Regions from separate parts of the Rahnella variigena genome, predicted to be linked through region 2. Evidence: predicted binding sites of a transcription regulator. Region 2 holds the regulator's gene; the other holds the start of a gene.
The links. Region 2 encodes CRP, which controls carbon source genes, mostly activating them, when cyclic AMP is high. Its sites were predicted from a motif close to ATGTGANNNNNNTCACAT; they were not measured.

Region 1 (8,105 bases), 1.0 Mb from region 2:
CTTTTAAACTGGCAAAGTGAAAATAGGGTATAAAGGAGAAGCTTATGTTTCGTTGGGGCATTATTTTTCTAATCATCGCGTTAATCGCGGCGGCTCTCGGTTTCGGTGGTTTGGCGGGTACAGCTGCCTGGGCTGCAAAAATCGTCTTCGTAGTCGGTATCATTCTGTTCCTGGTCAGCCTGTTTACCGGTCGTAAACGACTCTGACCGCATCAATGATTTGATGCCAAAAAGTGTTAATGAATGACATCGCCCCCTTCAATGAAGGGGGCGATTCTTTTTATGTGCGATCTGGCTGTTAACAGGACGTAACGATTTTATCGCTGAAATTTGGCAAGAATTTCACGTAAATCAGTCAGACAAGGTATGCTCAGAAATGAAGGCCGCTGAGTGAGGCCGATTTTGTGAGGATAGCCCGTTGGGATACAGAATACCTGTCACGCTGGGGAACATAGAACCACTGGCGTATAAACCTTATACACCCGGCAAAATAGCACTGGTGTGCGAAGGCGGCGGACAGCGGGGCATTTTTACAGCTGGTGTGCTGGATGAGTTTCAACGCGCGCGCTTTAATCCCTTTGATTTATATCTGGGCACGTCTGCCGGCGCACAAAATCTCTCTGCTTTTGTCTGCGGACAACCTGGTTATGCCAGAAGAGTCATTACCCGCTATACCACCAGCCCCGACTTTTTCAATCCTCTGCGTTTTGTGCGCGGCGGGCACCTTATCGATCTCGACTGGCTGGTGGAACAAACGGCCAAAAACATGCCGCTGGCGATGGAAACTGCTGAAAAGCTGTTGATCGACGGGCGTGAGTTTCTGATGTGCGCCTGCCGCAGTGATGATTATTCAGCCAGTTACTTTGCGCCGACGCGCGATAACTGGCTGCCGGTGATCAAAGCCTCCAGCGCCATTCCGGGCTTTTACCGTATGGGCGTCGATCTTGATGGCGTGAGTTATCAGGACGGCGGCATCAGCGATGCGATCCCGGTTGAGGAAGCTTATCGCCGTGGCGCCGATACGATTGTGGTGATCCGCACCGTTCCCTCGGCGATGTTCTATACGCCGCAATGGATGAAACGCATGGAGCAATGGCTGAGCGAAAGCAGCCTGCAACAGCTGGTGCGCATGATGCAGCATCACGAAGAAAGCTATCACCGCATCCAGCAGTTCATCGAGAATCCGCCGGACGATGTGCGTATTTTTGAAATCTTCCCGCCAAAACCTTTAGCCAGCCACGCGCTGGGCAGTCGTCTGCCCGCGCTGAATCAGGATTACCATCTTGGGCGCCGCTGCGGGCGTTATTTCCTGTCAGCTGCGGCGCACTGGCTGTTGCCGCGTGAAAATGAACGGCCTTATCCGCACATTGAACCCCGCGTGACACGTCGCCCTCAGCGGGTTGTCATACCGCAGGACGAACCAGAAAACGTGATCCCGCTGGCTGCTTCAGCCAGCACGGTGGAGCAGATCATTTTGGATCCCGCCGTGCTGACGGATATGGTCGCCGACGGCGGCGTTGTGCGTCCGGCCGCCTTCAAAGATAACCTGGTTCATGATCCGCAGCCGAAACGTGTGGCATCTGATATGCCACCGGTAGAAAACGGTGCATCAGAAACCTATCCCGCCAGTGAGGGTGATAAGTTGTGAGTCATACCTTCGCCGATACGCACTGCCATTTCGATTTTCCGCCGTTTACCGGTGCGGAAGCCGAAAGTTTGCGTCTCGCCGGAGAAGCGGGCGTCCGGCAGATCATCGTTCCGTCGGTTACGTCAGATCGTTTTCGCGGCATTCTCTCACTGGCAAAAAAATTCCCGCAGCTGCACGCGGCGCTGGGTTTGCATCCCCTTTATATCAGCGAGCACAAAGACAGTTGCCTGGAATTACTGGATTCATTGCTGACTCACCGGGATCCGCACCTGGTGGCGGTCGGTGAAATCGGGCTGGATTTATACATGGAAACGCCGCGATTTGAGCAACAACAGCGGCTGCTGAAAGCGCAGTTCGCCATGGCAAAGCGCGCAATGCTGCCGGTGATTCTGCATTCGCGGCGCAGTCACGATCAGCTGGCGGCAATGTTACGGCAGGCTAAATTGCCTGCTACCGGCGTGGTACATGGTTTTGCGGGCAGTCTTTCGCAGGCGCAGGCGTTTATCAAACTGGGTTTCGCGATAGGTGTGGGCGGCACTATCAGTTATGAACGCGCGCAGAAAACCCGTCAGGTGATGGCGCAATTACCGCTTTCTTCTTTGCTTCTGGAAACCGATGCGCCGGATATGCCGTTGCAGGGTTTTCAGGGTCAGCCCAATCGTCCGGAGCGTGCTGCTAACGTGTTCGACATACTGTGCAGCCTGCGCAGTGAAACCCCTGAACAGATTGCCGCCGAATTGCTGGACAACACCCGTCGTATCTTCAATTTATCCGCTTTCTAATCCATCCCCTCCTGATTTTGTGATTTAAATAACATTATCATTTTCCTTTCATGCTTTCCTGTAAAAGGGTTTCTTCAGGCTATGTAATTTATGTTCTCTTTAAAATGTTATTATTATAACATCACTCGTAAGATCGCCGGTCGGTGATCGCTGTATATCCGTGCGCACTCCGTTTGTCATGAATCGGGTATACACTCTTATCTGGACCAAATACTGAGCATAACGCCAGTGAAATGTGATTTAGATCTCATTTCACTAAGCAACGTTGCAAACGGTTTTCATTTTGTGTGAAATACTGCACACAGGAACCTGATGTGACGTGTTCAAATAGTCACAACGACTTGGCGTCAGCCAATCAAAGCGCGGTGAGAAGGATCTCAGTTGCCGCGTAAGCCACGACACGCTGCTTACGCACGCTATCTTCAAGGAACCAAGTCCGCTCGCCAACCGTGCAGAATTCATTTCCCGTCGGACTCCGCCGGAACGAATTCATGACTGTATGCTCAGTTCTGGCCGGTCGCTGGAATTGAAAATTGTTGGAGAGTTATATGACCGATTTAACCGCCGCAGCGCAACGTGCGCTGAACCTGATGGATTTAACCACCCTGAACGAAGACGACACTGATGCAAAAGTGATCGCGCTTTGTCACCAGGCGAAAAGCCCGGCAGGTAACACCGCTGCTGTCTGTATTTATCCTCGTTTTATTCCTGTTGCCCGCAAAACTCTGCGTGAGCAAGGTACGCCTGATATCCGCATTGCGACTGTGACTAACTTCCCGCACGGTAACGATGATCTTGATATTGCGCTGGCAGAAACCCGCGCGGCGATCGCTTACGGTGCCGATGAAGTTGACGTGGTATTCCCGTACCGCGCACTGATCGCCGGTAACGAGCAGATCGGTTTTGAGATGGTCAAACAGTGCAAAGCAGCCTGTGCTGCGGCCAACGTTCTGCTGAAAGTGATCATCGAAACCGGTGAACTGAAGCAAGATGCACTGATCCGCAAAGCCTCCGAGATCGCGATTAAAGCGGGCGCTGACTTCATCAAAACCTCTACCGGTAAAGTGCCTGAAAACGCCACTTTGCACAGCGCTGAACTGATGATGAGCGTGATTGCTGAAATGGGCGTCGGCAAAGCCGTTGGTTTCAAACCGGCCGGTGGCGTGAAAACCGCTGAAGATGCTGCGCAATATCTGGCACTGGCTGACCGCCTGCTGGGCCGTGAATGGGCTGACGCACGTCACTTCCGTTTCGGTGCTTCCAGCCTGCTGGCAAGCCTGCTGACCACATTGGGTCACGCTGGCCAGAAAGCCACCAGCAGCTATTAATCACTGTTGTTATGCCTGTGCCGTGGCGCTGTTTTACAGCGTCCGGTACTGGCGTTCACATTTAGCGTTCAGCTCAGGCAGGGGGATACCTTGTTTCTCGCACAAGAAATTATTCGTAAAAAACGTGACGGTCAGCCTTTAAGCGACGAAGAAATTCGTTTCTTCATTAATGGTATTCGTGACAGTCAGGTTTCTGAAGGACAAATTGCCGCACTGGCAATGACTATCTATTTCAACGACATGACCATGAAAGAACGTGTTTCGCTGACCATGGCGATGCGTGATTCAGGGACCGTGCTCGACTGGAAAAGCCTCAATCTGAACGGTCCGATTGTCGACAAACATTCGACCGGCGGCGTAGGTGATGTGACCTCCCTGATGCTTGGCCCGATGGTGGCGGCATGCGGCGGTTATGTCCCGATGATTTCAGGCCGTGGCCTCGGTCATACCGGCGGTACGCTCGATAAACTCGAAGCTATTCCTGGATTTGATATTTTCCCGGATGACAGCCGTTTCCGCAGCATCATTCAGGACGTCGGCGTGGCTATAATCGGCCAGACCAGCTCGCTGGCACCGGCGGATAAACGCTTTTACGCGACACGCGATATCACCGCAACCGTTGACTCTATTCCGCTGATCACTGCTTCGATCCTCGCCAAAAAACTGGCCGAAGGTCTGGATGCGTTGGTGATGGATGTTAAAGTCGGTTCCGGTGCATTTATGCCAACTTATCAGCTGTCCGAAGATCTGGCGCAGGCGATCGTGGATGTGGCGAATGGCGCGGGATGTAAAACCACAGCGCTGCTGACTGACATGAATCAGGTGCTGGCATCCAGTGCCGGTAATGCGGTGGAAGTGCGTGAAGCCGTGCGTTTCCTGACCGGCGAATACCGTAATCCGCGTCTGCTGGAAGTCACGATGGCGCTTTGCGTTGAAATGCTGCTGTCCGGCGGACTGGCGAAAGATGATGCCGACGCCCGCAGTCAGTTGCAGGCAGTGCTGGATAACGGCAAAGCAGCGGAAGTCTTTGGCCGCATGATTGCCGCGCAAAAAGGCCCGACCGATTTCATCGAAAATTACGACAATTATCTGCAACAGGCCACGCTGAGCAAACCGGTTTACGCTGAAACCAACGGCATTGTCAGCGCGATGGATACCCGCGCGCTGGGGATGGCGGTCGTTTCACTGGGTGGCGGTCGTCGCCGTGCCAGCGATGCTATCGACTACAGCGTTGGTCTGACCCACATGGCACAACTCGGCCAGCAGGTGGATACCCGTCAGCCACTGGCGATGATCCACGCGAACAGTGAAGCGGCCTGGCAACAGGCGGCGCAGGAAGTGCGGGCGGCGATTGTACTGAGTGACAAAGCGCCGGAAAGTACGCCGGTGGTTTATCGCCGGATCAGCGGCAAAGCTTGATTTCAGGCTAAATCGCCCCCATTTAAGATTGATCAGGTGCGCGGCAGTTCCGCGTGACCCAATGCGTAACCATTCGCAGGAGAGCAAAATGAAACGTACATTTATCATGGTGTTAGACTCATTCGGTATCGGTGCCAGTGAAGATGCCGAGCGCTTTGGCGATGCCGGTTCTGATACATTGGGCCATATCGCGGCTGCCTGTGCGCGTGGCGATGCAGACAAAGGCCGTAAAGGTCCTCTGAATCTGCCGAACCTGACCCGTCTGGGGCTGGCGAAAGCCGCTGAAGAATCCACCGGTAAAATTCCTGACGGCATGGACGGTAATTCTGAAATTACCGGTGCGTATGCTTACGCCAGCGAATTGTCTTCCGGCAAAGACACCCCATCAGGCCACTGGGAAATCGCCGGTGTGCCTGTTCTTTTCGACTGGGGTTATTTCAGCGATACCACCAACAGCTTCCCGCAGGAACTGCTGGATAAACTGGTGGAACGCGCCAATCTGCCGGGCTATCTCGGCAACTGCCACTCTTCCGGTACCGTGGTACTGGACGATTTGGGCGAAGAACACATGAAAACCGGCAAGCCGATTTTCTACACTTCCGCTGACTCCGTCTTCCAGATTGCCTGTCACGAAGAAACCTTTGGACTGGATCGCCTGTATGAACTGTGCGAAATCGCCCGTGAAGAACTGACCGAAGGCGGATACAACATTGGCCGTGTTATTGCCCGTCCGTTCATCGGCGACAAAGCCGGTAACTTCGAGCGTACCGGTAACCGTCACGATTTAGCGGTTGAGCCACCGGCACCGACCATCCTGAAAAAACTGGTTGATGAAAAAGACGGCCACGTGGTGTCTGTCGGTAAAATCGCCGATATCTACGCGCAGGTCGGTATCACTAAAAAAGTGAAAGCCACCGGTCTGGATGCGTTGTTTGACGCGACAATCAAAGAGATGAAAGAAGCGGGTGACAAGACCATCGTCTTCACCAACTTTGTAGATTTCGACTCCTCTTACGGCCACCGCCGTGATGTGCCGGGCTACGCTGCGGCGCTGGAACTGTTCGACCGCCGTATGCCGGAACTGCTGGAGCTGGTGAAAGAAGACGACATCATTATCTTCACCGCTGACCACGGTTGTGACCCGACCTGGCGCGGCACGGATCATACCCGTGAGCACATTCCGGTCCTGATCTATGGCCCGAAAGTGAAACCGGGCTCATTGGGCCACCGCGATACCTTCGCGGACATCGGTCAGACCGTTGCTAAATACTTCGATCTGACACCGATGGATTACGGCAAATCAATGCTATAAACCCTGCGTCTTTCAAGTTGTAGCGTTGTTGGCTTCGCGCCTTCACCCCAGTCACTTAGTTGTCTAAGCTCCTGGGGATTCACGCGCTTGCCGCCTGACTACAACTCGAAATTCATTGGGTTTACTTCGTTAATTTTTATACCAATTTTAGGAAAAGATAATGGCAACTCCACACATTAATGCTGAAATGGGCGACTTCGCTGACGTAGTGCTGATGCCGGGCGATCCGCTGCGCGCCAAGCACATCGCGGAAACTTTCCTTCAGGATGTTAAGCAGGTGAACGACGTGCGTGGCATGTTGGGCTTCACCGGCACTTATAAAGGCCGCAAAATCTCTGTTATGGGTCACGGCATGGGCATTCCTTCCTGCTCAATTTATGCCAAAGAATTGATCACTGAATTCGGCGTGAAGAAAATCATCCGCGTGGGTTCTTGTGGTGCTGTGCGTGCTGATATCAAACTGCGCGATATCGTGATCGGCATGGGTGCCTGCACCGATTCCAAAGTGAACCGCATGCGTTTCAAAGACCACGATTACGCGGCTATCGCCGATTACGACATGGTGCGTAACGCCGCTGATGCAGCGAAAGCCAAAGGCATCAATGCCCGCGTGGGTAACATCTTCTCCGCTGACCTGTTCTACACACCAGACCCGCAGATGTTCGACGTGATGGAAAAATACGGCATTCTGGGTGTCGAAATGGAAGCCGCTGGTATTTACGGCGTGGCAGCAGAATTCGGTGCAAAAGCGCTGACCATCTGTACCGTTTCCGACCATATCCGTACTCACGAACAAACTACTGCCGCTGAACGTCAGACGACCTTCAACGACATGATTGAAATCGCGCTGGAATCCGTTCTGCTGGGCGACAAAGAATAAATTCTGCAGATCCTGCAGTAACTAAAACGGGCGCCGGATGGCGCCCGTTTTGCTATGCATTTAGCTATGCATATTAATTCGTCTTCTTGGTGGAGAACGAACCTTACCCGTAGCTATTTCTTTATAAAATAGAATATTACGGATGGTCTCTGTTCATTTTGCGATGGAATTAGCTATGCATTTAGCTATGCATAGCCAGGGTGATTAAGCTGTTTTCCTGACTCACTTCGGCCGGCTTCTTTTGAGGCTGCGGTAAGCGGCCTGTGCGGCTTCTTTGGTTTGTGCTTCGGTCGCCGGTTTTGCCGGTGCGACCTCAGATTCCGGCTCAGGAATGTTCAGTACCGGCGGCGGGCCGAACTCGTCCGGCTCATCTTCCTGTTCGTCATCTTCTTTGAGCGGTTTGCTGGCGGTCAGCAGGAACGGCGATTGCTGCCAGCGCGAACGACGTCCTTGCAGCAGCGTGCGGGCCAGAATAATACCGACACCCAGCGCAGCGAGCATCATCAGACGTAACAGATTGGTGGTGTTATCTACCTGCTTGGATTCAGTCGCCAGTACGTGCGTGTCCAGCGTGATACGTAAAAATCCGCTCGGACCGTTTTTATCCTCAATAGGCACCACAATCTGATGATTGAAGTAGCTGCCTGCGCGTTTACCATCGAGCGATAATCTGTCGCGTACCGGCACCTGTTCGCCTGCATGGGCGACCAGGGAGCCATCTGACTCATAAACGCTGG
Region 2 (8,105 bases):
ACTGAAGCCTGTGCTGAAAAATGCGTAGAATTGCCCGGTAAATTTTCGACTTTTACCGGGAACGCTATGCTGCTGCTGATCGACAACTACGACTCCTTCACCTACAACCTTTATCAATATTTTTGCGAGCTGGGCGCTGAGGTGAAAGTGCTGCGTAACGATCAGCTGACGCTGACCGATATAGAGCAACTTGCTCCGTCGCATCTGGTGATTTCTCCCGGCCCCTGCACACCGGATCAGGCGGGTATTTCCCTGCAAGCCATCACGCATTTCTCCACCCGTTTGCCGATCCTCGGCGTGTGCCTCGGGCATCAGGCCATGGCGCAGGCGTTCGGCGCGAAAATCGTGCGGGCGCGTCAGGCTATCCACGGTAAAACATCGCCGGTGCGACATACCGGCCAGAGCGTATTTACCGGGCTGAATAATCCGCTGACTGTCACCCGCTACCATTCGCTGGTGGTGGCGCCCGAAACGCTGCCGGACTGTTTTGACGTCACCGCCTGGACAGAGCGCTACGGCGAGCGCGATGAAATCATGGGCATCATGCACAAAACCTTGCCGCTGCACGGGGTGCAGTTTCACCCGGAAAGCATTCTGAGCGAGCAGGGGCATCAGCTTCTGGATAATTTCCTTAAAATCTAACCGTTTAATTCCTCGTTAACATCGCTGCAAAAATTACTTACCCATCAGGTGCGATTTCTGTTTGCCTGCGTGTGATTTTTTATGCATATTTTATGATTATATTTTCACATCACTATCAGTAAGGGCGAAGGGTTATGGCAGAAAAATCAGCGGTAGATCGGGGTACGTTCGACAAAGTGATTTTGCCGGTTTATTCACCTGCGAAATTTATTCCTGTTAAAGGTAAAGGCAGTCGTGTCTGGGATCAGCAGGGCACCGAATACGTTGATTTCGCTGGCGGCATCGCGGTGACGGCGCTCGGACATTGCCATCCGGCACTGGTAAAAGCGTTACACGAACAGGGCGAAACCCTGTGGCATGTCAGCAACGTGTTTACCAACGAACCCGCGCTGCGACTGGCTCAGAAGCTGATCGACGCGACCTTTGCAGACCGCGTATTTTTTGCCAACTCCGGCGCTGAAGCCAATGAAGCTGCTTTTAAACTGGCGCGTTATTACGCTTCCCATCGCCACAGCCCGTACAAAAGTAAGATCATTGCTTTCCATAACGCTTTCCATGGCCGCACATTGTTTACCGTTTCTGTCGGCGGTCAGCCAAAATATTCCGACGGCTTCGGCCCGAAACCGGCTGACATTGTCCACGTGCCGTTTAACGATCTGGACGCGGTAAAAGCGGTCATCGACGATCACACCTGTGCGATCGTTGTCGAACCCGTTCAGGGTGAAGGCGGAGTCACTCCGGCTACTAAAGAGTTCCTGCAAGGGCTGCGCGAGCTTTGCGATAAACATAATGCGCTGCTGGTACTGGACGAAGTACAAAGCGGCATGGGGCGCAGCGGTAAGTTGTTCAGCTATATGCATTACGGCGTGACGCCGGATATCCTGACCACCGCCAAAGCGCTGGGCGGCGGCTTCCCGGTTTCCGCCATGCTGGCAACCGAAGAAGTGGCCTCGGTGATGGAACCGGGCAAACACGGCACCACTTACGGCGGTAACCCGCTGGCCTGCGCCGTCGCTGAAGCCGCACTGGATATCATCAATACGCCAGACGTGCTGGCCGGTATCAACGAGCGTCGCGAGAAATTTATCAGCGCGCTGGAGGCCATCAATCAGAAATATCACATCTTCAGCGAGTTCCGCGGTCAGGGTTTGCTGATTGGCGCTGAGCTTTCCGACGCGTTTAAAAATCGTGCAGGCGAATTCCATGCCGCCGCCGCCGAATTCGGCCTGATGATGCTGGTCGCCGGACCGAACGTCATGCGGTTTGCGCCCTCACTGGTGATTGATTTCGCTGATATCAGCGAAGGGATGGAAAGATTTGAGAAAGCAGTGGGGAAAGTTTGTGGGGGGTGAGCCCCACGGCCCTATCTTTGCAACTGACTGAGTAAATTTCGGTTTTTCAATAACGGTTATCACAAGGCCTTGTGTGCCGAAACCGAGCAGAGGGGAAAGGCTTTTCCCCTCTGCACTCCCCTCGCTTTTTCACTGCGCGCTGCCGCGGGTATGACGGACATGTTCTGACGCATCAGTGTGTGGCGCAAAATGTCATCGCTCCCCGATTCCCGAATTTCAGGATTCGAGCCTCAAGTCTCGAACCATTCATTCGGTGCCATTTTTGAGCACGCCAATCAACTTATCTAAAAGATAAAAACGGTCAGCCGTTGAATTTAAGATCTCACGGGCGAATCAGAAATCTTGCTGAACGGAGCGGCTTCGAGACCCAGGGCTCGAAGACCGAGAGAAGGAACCGCAAAGCGGCAAGATTTCCAGCCTGTCACTGTGGTTGCTGAAACATAGCCAGCGAGCGGAGCGCGTGTTGAAAAAGCGAGGAGGAATCCAAAGGAGGAAAAGCATTTTCCTCCTTTGGGCGGTTTCGGCGCAGCGCGTTAAGTGATCCCCGTACTTGAGAAACCGAAATATTCTCCGGTCTGCTTCAAGCCGCCAGTACACGGCATCCGTACTTAAGAAACCGAAATATTCTCCGATTAGCTTTAAAAAGCAGTCTGGCTGTAAGCCAGTAAAAAGGGGATTTAAAAGGGGCAATCCCCTTCACGTTCACGCCTTCCGCGTCAACCAGATCCCATGATGTGGCCTCTGCTTCCACGCCAGTGACGAAATAGTATGCATCACGCTGAGATGTGAAATCACACGCCGCAGATGGCGTTCCATCTCGGTCAGGGGCATATCAGGATGCAGTTCCGGTGCATTGATCAGCGTGTTCTCATTGCCCGGCCCGTCATAAAGCAGTCGCTGCTGACAACTTTGCAACGCAATTTCACAGGTCTGTAAATACTCCGTCGCCAGTTTCTCCGGCAGCATGTAATGCTCGCGGGCGAGAATGGTCATTGCGTTGATGTGCTCGACAATGAACTGGCTGTGCGTCACCCACAGGCGCATATCCGCCAGATAATGCGAGTTAAAGCCGGGCTCCTGCATCGCCTGATTCAGTGACGTGAAAAGCTTGTTGTGCGCCTGATTGACCTGCATGCGGGTGTAAGCAAGCTTCGAGGTATCCGGATTTTCCTCAAGCAGTAAGCGGATAGCATCCTGATAGGTTTCCAGCGCCTGGTGCGCGTTCTGACGCAGTAATCCGCTCTGCCATTGCGGCCACAGCCAGATGGTGCCGCCGAACGCCAGCGCGCAGCCGATCAGCGTATCCACCAGCCGCGGTACCAGAAAATGCACGCCGTTCATCGCCAGCAGTTGCAGGGTATATACCGCCGTCACGGTCATGCCGACCATCGCCAGCCCGTAGTTTTTACGCAGCACCGTATACGACACCAGCGTGACGATCAGCATACACATCAGCGTGATGCCTTCGGGTAATTCCAGCTTCAGCAAACCGGCGGCAATCAGCAATCCGGCCAGCGTGCCCAGCGCACGGTGCTGGATCCGCACGCGCGTGGCGTTATAACCGTTCTGACTCACCAGCATGATGGTCAGCAAAATCCAGTAGGGCTTGGGCAGATTAAAGAACAGCCCCAGGCTGCTGCCAATCGCCAGAATGATCCCCAGACGGGCGGCATTGCGCAGGGCGACAGATTTGAAGGAAAGATAGCTTTTCAGCGCCGGCCAGAAGGGTAAACGCGGCTGAGTGTTCATCAGGTCACGTTTGTACAACGGGCGCTGTGTCCGCAGCAGGCGTGCAATGCGGCTGAAGTGGTAGTAGCAAAACTGGCCGACCGGATTCTCAGGATTGCGCGCGGCGATTTTCTCCAGCGCGGCCAGCTCGTTGGCCATCGTAAACCGTTCGGATAAACGGTGATAAAGAATGTCGTCGGCGATGACCCGCAGACGGGCGGAAATCACCTGCGCATTACGGCGGATAACCGCTTCGGCGTGGCTTTCTTCCACCAGCTTCTGCACTTCTTCCGGCTGATGCAGGCTCACCGTGATGTGCTCCTGCAAATCAAGCGCGACCTGAAAACGCTGAAACAGTCTTTTATGGTGATGATGATGGCCGTGTTGCGGCAGCATGTGCAGTTGCTGATAGAGCAGGGCAATCAGGTCGATGACCTGCTGCTGGCGCGTCAGCAACGGGGGTAACGCGGTTTCAGGATCGGTGTGTTGCGTCAGCAGGCTGTATTTAGCTTCGAAGTAATCCGCGAGTTGCAGATAGAGCTGGCTGAGCGTTTCGCGCATCGGCTGTTCTTCCGATATGCGAAACCACGCCCAGTTAAATAATCCGTACCAGGCCGTACCGGCGGCGAAAAGCACCGGCGCCTGCCATATCGGGCGAACGCCGACCATACTCAGTGTAAAGATGGTCGCCACCAGCGCGCCGGGCAACAGCCGCGCATGCAACGGGCTGATTTCGCCGGTTACGCCAAGCAGTAATGCCAGCGACAACATGATGAGTGGCAGGGGAATGTGCCAGCTTTCCAGCATCACTTGCAGCAGAATGCTGCTCATGGCAAAGAGCGTTCCGCCAATTATCAGGCGTTTGAAAAAGCGTTTATGCGGAGTATCCAGGCCCGCGACGTTGCAGCAGGCAGGACAAAGAGAGAACAGCAGCCCCATTTGCAGATTGCCGAACAACCAGCAGATACCAACGGGCAGGCACAACACCAGCGTCTGGCGCAGCGCGTAGTTAACTTCCGGATGGTAAAACAGTCTTCGCCATAGCGTCATGGATAAAGCTTAGCCCATAAAAAAGGCGCGACAGTGTTCTGCCGCGCCGATTTTTAAGGGATTAACGTGTGCCGTAAACGACAATCGTTTTACCGTGTGCCGAGATCAGACTTTGATCTTCCAGCATTTTGAGAATACGTCCGACTGTTTCACGTGAACAACCGACGATTTGGCCGATTTCCTGACGGGTGATCTTGATTTGCATCCCGTCCGGATGGGTCATCGCATCAGGCTGTTTAGCCAGATTAAGCAGAGTTTGAGCGATACGCCCTGTTACGTCGAGGAAGGCCAGGTTGCCGACTTTCTCTGACGTCACTTGCAGACGGTTTGCCATCTGCGCGGAAAGACGCATCAGAATATCCGGGTTAACCTGAATCAGCTGGCGGAATTTTTTATAAGAAATTTCAGCCACTTCACAGGCAGTTTTTGCACGAACCCACGCACTACGTTCCTGACCTTCTTCGAAGAGTCCCAGCTCGCCGATGAAGTCACCTTGGTTAAGGTAGGACAGTATCATTTCTTTGCCTTCTTCATCCTTGATAAGGACAGCAACTGACCCTTTCACGATGTAGTAAAGCGTTTCGGCTTTTTCACCCTGGTGAATCAGCGTACTTTTAGAAGGATACTTATGTATATGACAGTGAGACAGGAACCATTCGAGAGTCGGGTCTGTTTGTGGCTTGCCGAGAACCATTTGCTATTATCCTCTGTTGTTATCGCTGCCCAAAATCACAGGGCTCAGAGTTCCCTGTATGGCACTTCAAAATCAAAAGCGCCCTTTCAGCATATAACTCCCCAGAAATGCTGCAAGCGGGTGTCGGAGTGAAACAGCCTGATTATTGCCGTTATCACCGTGGGTTCTGTTCTTAAACCGCGAAAACCGTCACCGCAATTCACTGGAAAGTATGTTTCGGCTTTGTTTGTAGCACAGGTTTGCAATGCTGTCTTCTGTTGTCTCGCTTCAGCATGATGGCGATCGGGTTACGTTGCCAGATTTTAGGTGAAAGGGTACTCTGGGAGCGGAATTCGACGAGTTTATTCACCGGGAGAATAGTTCATGCACGCACGCGTAAAATGGGTAGAAGGGCTGACGTTTTTAGGCGAGTCAGCGTCAGGCCACCAGATTTCTATGGATGGTAATGCGGGCGATAAAGCACCCAGCCCGATGGAAATGCTGCTGATGTCCGCAGGCGGTTGCAGCGCGATTGATGTGGTGTCTATTTTGCAAAAAGGCCGTAACGACGTGCGTGATTGTGAAGTCAAGCTGACCTCACAACGCCGCGAAGAAGCGCCGCGCCTGTTCACGCACATCAATCTGCATTTTATCGTCACCGGTAAAGATCTCACCGATAAGATTGTTGAACGTGCCGTCAGCCTGTCTGCGGAAAAGTATTGCTCGGTGTCCCTGATGCTCGGCAAAGCGGCGACCATCACGCACAGCTTTGAAGTGATCAGCGTCGAATAAGTTACGACCAGTCATACGCGTGGCACTGGCTGCGCAATAAATCCAAAAATCGCCGCGCGGCAAACGTCAGCGGCGATTTTTGCGAGTAAAGCACACAGTATTCTGCCTGCGGCAGGGTATCGATATTGAGCATACTCAGCCTGTCTTCCAGCCCGAACGGCGCTTTCATCGCCCGCGCCACAATGGTCAGATAATCAGACTGCAACACCATATTTAGCCCGCACACCACCGAATCTGTATGCACCGGCATTTCCGCTGCCGGCTGATGAAATCCTCCCATCGATAACCTGATTTGCTGGTAATACCCCATATCCGTTTCGGGCAACAGCCAGCGCGCATCTTGTAATTCTTCGAAGGTCGTGGCGCCCGCCAGCGGATGTCCACGCCGGGCGATAACGCAGAAAGGTGCGCTGAACAGTGGCTCACGTACCAGATCTTCCAGCGGAAATCCCGGCCCGGCGGTACCGACCGCGAAATCCAGTTTCCCTTCGCGCAGTGCAGGTAATAACGTGGAAAGTTGCCCTTCTTTGATCAGCAGTTTGGACTGCGGAAACTGCGTCTTAAATTCTCCTGCCAGTCCGGGAAAAACCGTCAGCGCCAGCAGCGATGAAAATCCAATGGCGACGGAGCCCTGCGAATATTGTTCGATCTGGCGAATTTCATCGGCGGCGCGCTCAAGCTCTTCGAGGATAAATTGCATACGCTGTGCAAATGCCCGCCCCGTTTCGGTCAGCGTCATCCCCTGATTGCCACGCACGATCAGCTGCGTATCGAGCGTTTGTTCCAGTTCACGCAATGTTCTGCTGACCGCCGGTTGTGACTGATTCAACGCCCGCGCCGCGCCGCGAATACTGCCGCTGCGGATAACCTGCTGGAAAACCTTCAGTTGCTGTAATTTCGGCAAATAGCGCATCACGATCCCTATCAGTAAAAAGCATCACCCGCCCAAAAATTGCATCTTATGGTCACGCTGTAAAGCTGATAGCGTCAGGATCGCGAAAAATAATATGTTGTTATTCAGTTGATTACGTGATGCATGTCGCATTTTACGATTCATCCGGCAGTGAGAAAATCTGACGTGGTGATAACAAAAAGGGATATCCGCTATGAAAAGTCGTTCCCTGATGATCTTCCTGCTATTTGTCGGTTATGCCGTGGTGTATATCGATAAAACAGTGATGGGTTTTGCGCTGCTGCCCATCGAGCGCGAATTTAATCTGCAACCTGAACAGCTGGGGTATATCACCGGTATTTTCTTCCTGGCCTATTCGCTGTTTCAGATCCCCGCGGGCTGGCTGAATGACCGGTTCGGCTACAAAAAAGTGCTCGGTATGTCGCTGTTCTTGCTGGGCGGCTTCGCGCTGTGTTTCGGAACGCTGGGCCTCAGCCTGGGATTACTGGTCACGTTCCGGTTTCTCTCCGGCGTCGGCCATTCCGGCTATCCTGCGTCCTGCGCCAAAGCGGTAGTGTCTAATTTCGCAGTTGAGAAGCGAACCTTTGCGCAGTCGATTTTGCTGTCTTCCGCCGGACTGGCGATGACTGCCGGACCGCTGATTGCGGTTTACAGCCTGGATCATCTTGGCTGGCGCGGATCGTTCTCCATTCTCGGATTGCTGGCTTTTGCCATCGCCGTAGCGATTGTGATTTTTGTGCCCAATCCGCCGGAAGCACAAGCCCGTACCGGCGCGAAAACTGGTTATCGGGAGTTGCTGAAAAACCCGATTGTCCTGCTGCTGTTTGTCTCAATTTTCTGCATCAACATTCCGTCTTACGGCCTGATGGCGTGGTTGCCAAAATATCTCGTCCAGCAGCGCGGTATGTCACTCGACGTGTCAGGCATGGTGGTCGCGACCGGCGGGCTGGGTATC

Region 1: a site for CRP is predicted at 2,715-2,732, ahead of deoC (deoxyribose-phosphate aldolase). Genes of this name have one in related genera too.

What each region holds. Positions count from the first base shown of each region.
Region 1 is NZ_NSDJ01000001.1:1,391,548-1,399,652, forward strand. It holds gene CKQ54_RS06440 (DUF1328 domain-containing protein) at 45-206, shown strand; gene CKQ54_RS06445 (patatin-like phospholipase family protein) at 418-1,647, shown strand; gene CKQ54_RS06450 (TatD family hydrolase) at 1,644-2,429, shown strand; gene deoC (deoxyribose-phosphate aldolase) at 2,978-3,757, shown strand; gene deoA (thymidine phosphorylase) at 3,848-5,176, shown strand; gene deoB (phosphopentomutase) at 5,265-6,488, shown strand; gene deoD (purine-nucleoside phosphorylase) at 6,649-7,368, shown strand; gene CKQ54_RS06480 (YtjB family periplasmic protein) at 7,591-8,105, opposite strand, start outside.
Region 2 is NZ_NSDJ01000001.1:357,692-365,796, reverse strand. It holds gene CKQ54_RS01835 (aminodeoxychorismate synthase component II) at 67-642, shown strand; gene argD (bifunctional acetylornithine/succinyldiaminopimelate transaminase) at 777-1,994, shown strand; gene CKQ54_RS01825 (YccS/YhfK family putative transporter) at 2,697-4,772, opposite strand; gene crp (cAMP-activated global transcriptional regulator CRP) at 4,834-5,466, opposite strand; gene CKQ54_RS01815 (OsmC family protein) at 5,830-6,237, shown strand; gene CKQ54_RS01810 (LysR substrate-binding domain-containing protein) at 6,239-7,150, opposite strand; gene CKQ54_RS01805 (MFS transporter) at 7,344-8,105, shown strand, end outside.